Regions from separate parts of the Streptomyces sp. NBC_00440 genome, predicted to be linked through region 1. Evidence: riboswitches for the same ligand, from Rfam matches in the RefSeq annotation. Region 1 holds a riboswitch; the other holds the start of a gene.
What was found. A riboswitch is a leader RNA that binds a small molecule or an ion and turns the genes downstream of it on or off. The one in region 1 is predicted to bind cobalamin.

Region 1 (3,857 bases):
CCTCCTCGAACAGCTGGCGGGAGAGATACAGCCGCGCCTCGGGGGAGTTGATGTGCTTGTAGAGCGTCAGCACCAGGTTGTTGGAGACGATCGAGTCGCCCGTCGCGAAGAACGCGACCAGCCGGCCGATCATGTGCTGCTCACCCGGCGACAGCTTGGCCAGGTCGCTCACGTCCGAGTGGAGGTCGACCTCCTCGACCGTCCAGGTGTTCTTGATCGCGTCGCGGTAGCGCTCGTAGAAGTCCGGGTAGCGCATCGGACGCAGGGTCAGCTCGAAGCCCGGGTCCAGCAGGTTCTTCGCGGTCTTCAGGGTGTCGTCACTCATTACTGGCAGGCCTCGCAGGACTCGGGGTTCTCAAGGGAGCAGGCGATGGCGTCCGCGTCGGCGGCGGCCGGATCCTGCTGTGCGGGGATGGTGGCTGCGGCGGTGGCGGAGCGCGCCGCCCGCGCGATGCGTGTCGCCGGACGCGAACGCAGGTAGTACGTGGTCTTGATGCCCTGCTTCCACGCGTACGCGTACATCGAGGAGAGCTTCCCGATGGTGGGCGTCTCCAGGAAGAGGTTCAGCGACTGGCTCTGGTCGATGTACGGAGTACGGGCCGCCGCCATGTCGATCAGACCGCGCTGCGGGATCTCCCACGCCGTGCGGTACAGCGCCCGGACCTCCTCGGGGATCCAGCTGAAGCCCTGCACCGACCCGCTGGCCTCGCGCAGCGCCTCACGGGACTGCGCGTCCCAGACGCCCAATTCCTTCAGCTCGTTCACCAAGTACGCGTTGACCTGGAGGAATTCACCCGAGAGCGTCTCGCGCTTGAAGAGGTTGGAGACCTGCGGCTCGATGCACTCGTACACCCCGGCGATCGAGGCGATGGTGGCGGTCGGCGCGATGGCGAGGAGCAGCGAGTTGCGCATCCCGGTCTTCGCGATCCGGGCGCGCAGTGCGTCCCAGCGCTCCGGCCAGGTCAGCTCGGTCGCGTAGTGGTCGGGGTGCAGGACCCCGCGCGCCGCACGGGTCTTCTCCCAGGCCGGCAGGGGGCCCGCGGCCTCGGCGAGGTCGCAGGACGCCTCGTAGGCGGCGAGCATGATCCGCTCGGAGATCCGGGTGGAGAGCGCCTTCGCCTGTGGCGAGTCGAAGGGCAGCCGCAGCTGGAAGAAGACGTCCTGGAGCCCCATCAGGCCCAGGCCCACCGGCCGCCACTTGGCGTTGGAGCGGCCCGCCTGCTCGGTCGGGTAGAAGTTGATGTCCACGACACGGTCGAGGAAGGTGACCGCGGTGCGAACGGTCGCGTCGAGGCGCTCCCAGTCGAGCGAGTCGCCCGAGACGAACGCGCCGACGTTGACCGAGCCCAGGTTGCAGACCGCGGTCTCGCCGTCGTCCGTCACCTCCAGGATCTCGGTGCACAGGTTCGACGAGTGGACGACCGAGCCGGGCTCGGCGGTCTGGTTGGCCGTACGGTTCGACGCGTCCTTGAAGGTCATCCAGCCCTGGCCGGTCTGCGCGAGGGTGCGCATCATCCGCCCGTACAGCTCCCGCGCGGGGATGGTCTTCCTGGCCAGCCCGTCGGCCTCGGCCTTGCGGTAGGCGGCGTCGAAGGCGTCGCCCCACAGATCGGTCAGCTCCGGCACGTCGGCGGGCGAGAACAGCGACCAGGTGCCGTCCGCGTCGACCCGGCGCATGAACTCGTCGGGCACCCAGTGGGCCAGGTTGAGGTTGTGCGTACGCCGGGCGTCCTCACCGGTGTTGTCACGCAGCTCCAGGAACTCCTCGATGTCCGAGTGCCAGGTCTCCAGGTAGACGGCGGCGGCGCCCTTGCGCCGGCCGCCCTGGTTCACCGCGGCGACCGAGGCGTCGAGGGTCTTGAGGAAGGGGACGATGCCGTTGGAGTGCCCGTTGGTGCCGCGGATCAGCGAACCGCGGGAGCGGATACGGGAGTACGAGAGGCCGATGCCGCCCGCGTGCTTCGACAGCCGCGCCACCTCGTGGTAGCGCCCGTAGATCGAGTCCAGCTGGTCGAGCGGCGAGTCCAGCAGATAGCACGAGGACATCTGCGGGTGGCGGGTGCCCGAGTTGAAGAGCGTGGGGGAGGAGGGCAGATAGTCGAGACGGCTCATCAGCCCGTACAGCGCGGCCACCTCGTCCAGTGCGGCCGCGGACTCGTCGGCGGCGAGACCGCAGGCGACCCGGAGCATGAAGTGCTGGGGCGTCTCGATGACCTGGCGGGTGAGCGGGTGGCGCAGCAGATAGCGGCTGTAGAGAGTGCGCAGCCCGAAGTATCCGAAGCGGTCGTCGGCCCCGGTGTCGATGGTCGCGTCGAGCCGCTCGGCGTGCAGCCGTACGAAGTCGGCCGTACGGTCGGCGATCAGGCCCTCGCGGTGTCCGACGGCGACCGATGAGGAGAACGACACCGCGCCCTGTCCGGCCGCCTCGTCCGCGATGGTCCGGGTGAGCAGCCTGGCGGCGAGCCGTGAGTACGCGGGGTCCTCGGAGATGAGACCGGCGGCCGCCTCGGTGGCCAGCTCCCGCAACTCGGCCTCGTCCGACGCCGCGTTGCGCCCGCGCAGGGCGGCAGCGGCGACCTTGCCGGGGTCGGTGTCGGTGAGATCGGCGGTGAGGTCGGTCAGGGTCCGCAGAAGTACGGTTCCCGGGGCATCCGACACCTGCTCGGAGACAGGTGCGGTGGGCGCGATGGTCACGGTGCGCTCTCCCTCGCTCGGCTGGGGCCGGCGGGGGCACGGGTGCGTACGGGCACAGCAGAGCAGCACACCGCACAGCATCCGCAAGCCCAACCGCGAGGCCCGGACGTTTCCCATCCGGTTCGGTCGAGCCGGATGCGCCGTCGGCAGGTCCTCGGACTCCACGGTGCGCGAAAGCGCACTGATCACACCGTTGCGGGACAGTTCCGGATTCGCACCGGATTCCCCTGCGGCGACAGCGAGCATGAGCATACATGTGGGGTGCCCGCCGGAAAGCACCCCCCATATGTTGTGTCGTGGAGGACGGAAGGGAGGGGCGGGGGCGGCATGGCGAGGGGCCGCCGCAGCTCCCGGGAGGGAGGCGCGGCGGCCCCTGGCGGAGCCTGCGGCTCAGTGGCAGGCCCTACGGCTCAGTGGGTGGGCGTGCGGGCTCAGTGGGCTGCCGGGGCGGCTTCTGTGGCCGGCGGGAGCTCCACCTGGACGCCCTCGTCACCGGCGTCCGCCGTGTAGTCCTCCGGGGAGGTCTCGTCGATTCCGGCCGGTGCCTTCACCGCGTTGAGCACGACGGTGAGCACCAGCGTCACCACGACGTTCAGCACGAACGCCGTCAGACCGATGTAGCCGATCTGCCCGATGCCCGGGATCTCCTTGGAGGAGCCGCCGAAGTGCGCCTGGGTCGGGCTCGCCACACCGTATGCGGCGAGCGTGCCGTACACCATGCCGACCGCCCAGCCCGCGAGCAGCGCCCAGCGGTGGAACCAGCGGGTGAAGAGCCCGCCGACCAGCGCCGGCATCGTCTGGAGGATCCAGATGCCGCCCAGCAGCTGGAAGTTGATCGCCACCGTCGGGTCCATGGCGAGCACGAAGAGCAGCGCGCCGACCTTCACCACGAGCGAGACCAGCTTGGAGACCTTGGCCTCCTGGGCAGGGGTCGCGCCCGGTTTGATGAAGTCCTTGTAGATGTTGCGGGTGAAGAGGTTCGCCGCAGCGATGGACATGATCGCGGCCGGTACCAGCGCACCGATGCCGATGGCCGCGAAGGCCACGCCCGCGAACCAGTCGGGGAACATGTTCTCGAACAGCTGCGGGATCGCCAGCTGGCCGTTCTTCACCTTGATGCCCGCGGCGATCGCCATGAAGCCGAGCAGCGCGAGCAGCCCCAG
Region 2 (3,857 bases), 4.1 Mb from region 1:
GCGGCACATCCACTCCAGCTGGGCGGTGCGGTCGTAGGCCTGGTCGAGCGAGCTGCCGTAGGTGACTGTGCCGTGGTTCTGCAGGAGGCAGCCGGAGCGGTCCGTGAGAGCGGTGAGCATGTTCGCGGCCAGCTCGTCGCTTCCGTAGAGCGCGTACGGGGCGACGCGCACCGGGCCGCCCAGCGCGGCGGCCATGTAGTGGACCGCGGGCAGCTCCGGGACCAGGGTGGAGACCGCCGTCGCGTACACCGCGTGGGTGTGGACCACGGCGGTGGCGGTGGTGGCGCGGTGGACGGCCAGGTGCAGGGGCAGTTCGCTGGTCGGTTTCAGCTCGCCGAGCACCTGGTGGCCGTCCAGGTCGACGGCGACGGTGTCGCCGGGGCCGAGCTTCTCGTACGGCACTCCGCTGGGGGTGACCAGGACGAGGTCGCCGCAGCGTACGGAGACATTGCCCGATGTGCCGACGACCAGCCCCTCGGACGCGGTCCTGCGGGCGGTGGCGACGAGTTCGTGCCAGGCCCTCGCAAGCGGATCGGTCTCCTCCGGTGCCACTGCTGTCTCCCCCGTCACATCTGCCCCTGCCACATCTGCCCCTTCTGCCCCTCTGCCACATCTGCGCTTCGGGCGCACGGGCGGCCCGTCCACGCGATGATGCCAGCCGTCCGTGCGCCCCGGTACGCCACCGCGGCAGCGGGCAGAGGCAGCGCCGGCAGTGAGCGGAACAGGCGCCTCCGGGCAGGGTCACCACAGCGCCCGGCTCAGTTCATCTTCCGTTCACCCGGGTTGCCTACGTTCATCTCGTCAATGACCTCGAACGATTGCCCAGGTAAATGGAACACTTGACCCTGCTCCTTGGGATCGTGATCATTACCGCTCTCGTGTTCGACTTCACGAACGGTTTCCACGACACGGCCAACGCGATGGCGACGACCATCTCGACCGGCGCTCTCAAACCGAAGACCGCGGTGGCCATGTCCGCCGTGCTCAACCTTGTCGGGGCATTCCTGTCCGTCGAGGTCGCCAAGACGATCTCCGGCGGGATCATCAATGAACAGGGCATCACCACAGAAGTGATCTTCGCGGCACTCGTCGGTGCCATCCTCTGGAATCTGCTGACCTGGCTGCTCGGCCTGCCGTCCAGTTCCTCCCACGCACTCTTCGGCGGGCTCATCGGAGCCACGCTGATGTCGGTCGGCTCGTCGGGTGTCAACGGCGATGTCGTCATCACCAAGGTCCTGCTCCCCGCGGTCGCCGCGCCGGTCGTCGCCGGTGTCGCCGCGCTGCTGGCCACCAGGCTGACGTACCGGATCGGGCGCCGTACGGACGAGAAGTCCACCGCCAAGGGCTACCGGGCCGGCCAGATCGCCTCCGCCGGCCTGGTCTCGCTCGCTCACGGCACCAACGACGCGCAGAAGACCATGGGTGTCATCACCCTCGCCCTGGTCACCGGCAACGTCATCGCCCCCGGTTCGAACCCGCCCCTGTGGGTCATCGTCTCCGCGGGCACCGCCATCGCACTCGGTACGTACCTGGGCGGCTGGCGCATCATCAAGACCATGGGCAAGGGGCTCACCGAGCTCAGGCCGCAGCAGGGCTTCGCCGCCCAGACCGGTGCCGCGACCGTGATCCTGGCCTCCTCGCACCTCGGCTTCTCGCTCTCCACCACGCAGGTCTGCTCGGGGGCCGTGATGGGCGCGGGCGTCGGCCGCAAGGGCGGGGTGGTCCGCTGGTCCACCGCGACCCGGATGGCCGTCGCCTGGTGTCTGACCCTGCCCGCCGCCGCGGTCGTCGGCGCGGGCGCCGAGTATCTGACCGGCCGCGGCCCCTGGGGCATCGGCGCCGTCGCCGTCCTGCTGGTCGCGGGCTCCGGTGTCATCTGGTCGCTCTCCCGCCGCCAACCGGTCGGCCAGCACAGCGTCACCCCCGACGAACCCGCCGCGTCCGACGAGCCCGCCGGGGTGGTGACCACCGCCATCGCGGCTGTCGCCCCGCCGCCGGCCGGAGCGGTCTCCGACGGTCTCCGGACCACCATCCCCGCACCGGGCGGCGCCGCACCGGAGCCCACCCGGCCCGCCACGGTCTGAACACGGCCTGAGCACCCTCAGAACCCTGAGAACCCTGAGAACCCTGAGAACACGGTCCGTCCGAACACGGTCTGAAGGAGAAGGACACCGCACCATGGACATCGACTGGGCAGCTCTCGGCACCGTCTTCGGCGTCAGCCTCGTGGCCACCGTCGGACTGGTCGGCCTGTTCACCCTCGGCGTGGTGGGCCTGGCGCGGAAGCCCGTGCCGGAGCCGGGCACCGCCACCGCACCCGCCGCCGCGACTCCTGCCGGTACGGGCAGGGGCCCGGCCGCGCGGGCCGGCTCGTACGCCTGCTTCGCGCTCTGCGCGGCGGCCGTGGCGTACGGGATCTATCTGATCGTCGCCTGACGGCCCGCTCCTCCCCCACCACTCCCCGCGACAGCGTCACTCCGCCCGCCCGGCCGCCGCCACCGGCCACCGGGCGGGCTGCCCGTGTGCGCGGCCTGCCGGGCGAGTGGCCCGTACGGCCGTCCGGGTGGCCCGTGTGGGGCTCGGCACACTGCCCCGTCGCAGGTCAAGGGTGAGTTGACGGGTGTTCGCCGACCGTGGTGGACTTCCGGGGCCAATACGGCGGCAGGAGAGGAAGTCCGGTGCGAATCCGGCGCGGTCCCGCCACTGTCACCGGGGTCGCCCCCGGGAGCCAGGAACTCTCACCGCCGGTCACGTCGAACCAGGGCGCGGACACCCTGAGTGAGGACTACGCCATGCGCGGCCGCCTGCTGCCCGAACCGCCCGATGCTCCGAGTACGACCGCAGTGAGGGTCCCGGGCGAACTGGCCTGCTGACCCCATGCGTGGAGAGCGTGTCTTCGTGTACGGCGCCACCACGGGCCTCCTGGCAGACCTCATCTTCGCCGACCCCCGGCGCGGGCACCCCGTCGCCGCCTTCGGGCGGGCCGCCGCCGCCGTGGAGCGCCGGCTCTGGCGTGACCACCGCGGGTGGGGCGCGCTGCACACCATGGTCTGCGCCGGGGGCGCGGTGGGCGCCGCCGTGCTGGCCGGGCGTGCCGTACGCGGCCGTCCCGCCGCGGGCGTCGCACTGACCGCCGCCGCCACCTGGGCCGTCGTCGGCGGCACCTCGCTGGGGCGTGAGGCCCGCGCGGTGGGCGACGCGCTGGCGGCAGGTGATGTCGAGGCGGCCAGGGAGCGGCTGCCGCATCTGTGCGGACGCGATCCGCAGGCGCTCGACGCGCAGCAGATCGCGCGGGCCGTCGTGGAGTCCGTGGCCGAGAACACCTCCGACGCGGTGGTGGGCGCGCTGGTCTGGGGCGCCCTGGCCGGGGTGCCGGGGCTCGTCGGGTTCCGGGCGGTGAACACCCTGGACGCGATGGTGGGCCACCGGTCGCCCCGGTATCTGCGGTACGGCTGGGCCTCCGCCCGGCTCGACGATCTGGCGGGCCGGCCGGGCGCCCGGCTCACCGCCGTACTGGCGGTGCTCGCGGGCGGGGACCCGCGCGGCGCGGTACGGGCCTGGCGGTCGGACGCGGGCCGCCACCCGAGCCCCAACGCGGGCCCGGTGGAGGCGTCGTTCGCGGGCGCGCTGGGCGTACGGCTCGGCGGCACCCTCGCGTACGCCGGCCGGGTCGAGCACCGGGCGGTGCTCAACGGCGGCGGCCGGCCGGTGGCCGTCGGCGACATCGAACGCGCGGTGCGGCTGTCGCGCCGGGTGTCCCTGCTGGCGCTCGCGACAGCTCTCGTGGTGAGGAAGGTACGCGGATGAGTGGCGGGCTGCTGGTGGCCGGAACCACGTCGGACGCCGGGAAGAGCGTG

Region 2: linked by a shared signal. The riboswitch ahead of OHB13_RS07030 (cobalamin biosynthesis protein) and the one ahead of OHB13_RS25380 (ribonucleoside-diphosphate reductase subunit alpha) in region 1 are both predicted to bind cobalamin.

Annotation. Positions count from the first base shown of each region.
Region 1 is NZ_CP107921.1:5,632,900-5,636,756, forward strand. It holds gene OHB13_RS25375 (ribonucleotide-diphosphate reductase subunit beta) at 1-325, opposite strand, end outside; gene OHB13_RS25380 (ribonucleoside-diphosphate reductase subunit alpha) at 325-2,694, opposite strand; cobalamin riboswitch at 2,823-2,946, opposite strand; gene mctP (monocarboxylate uptake permease MctP) at 3,126-3,857, opposite strand, start outside.
Region 2 is NZ_CP107921.1:1,556,501-1,560,357, forward strand. It holds gene OHB13_RS07015 (class II aldolase/adducin family protein) at 1-585, opposite strand, end outside; gene OHB13_RS07020 (inorganic phosphate transporter) at 831-2,084, shown strand; gene OHB13_RS07025 (hypothetical protein) at 2,179-2,436, shown strand; adenosylcobalamin (AdoCbl) riboswitch at 2,666-2,740, shown strand; gene OHB13_RS07030 (cobalamin biosynthesis protein) at 2,878-3,807, shown strand; partial or broken gene OHB13_RS07035 (cobyric acid synthase) at 3,804-3,857, shown strand, end outside.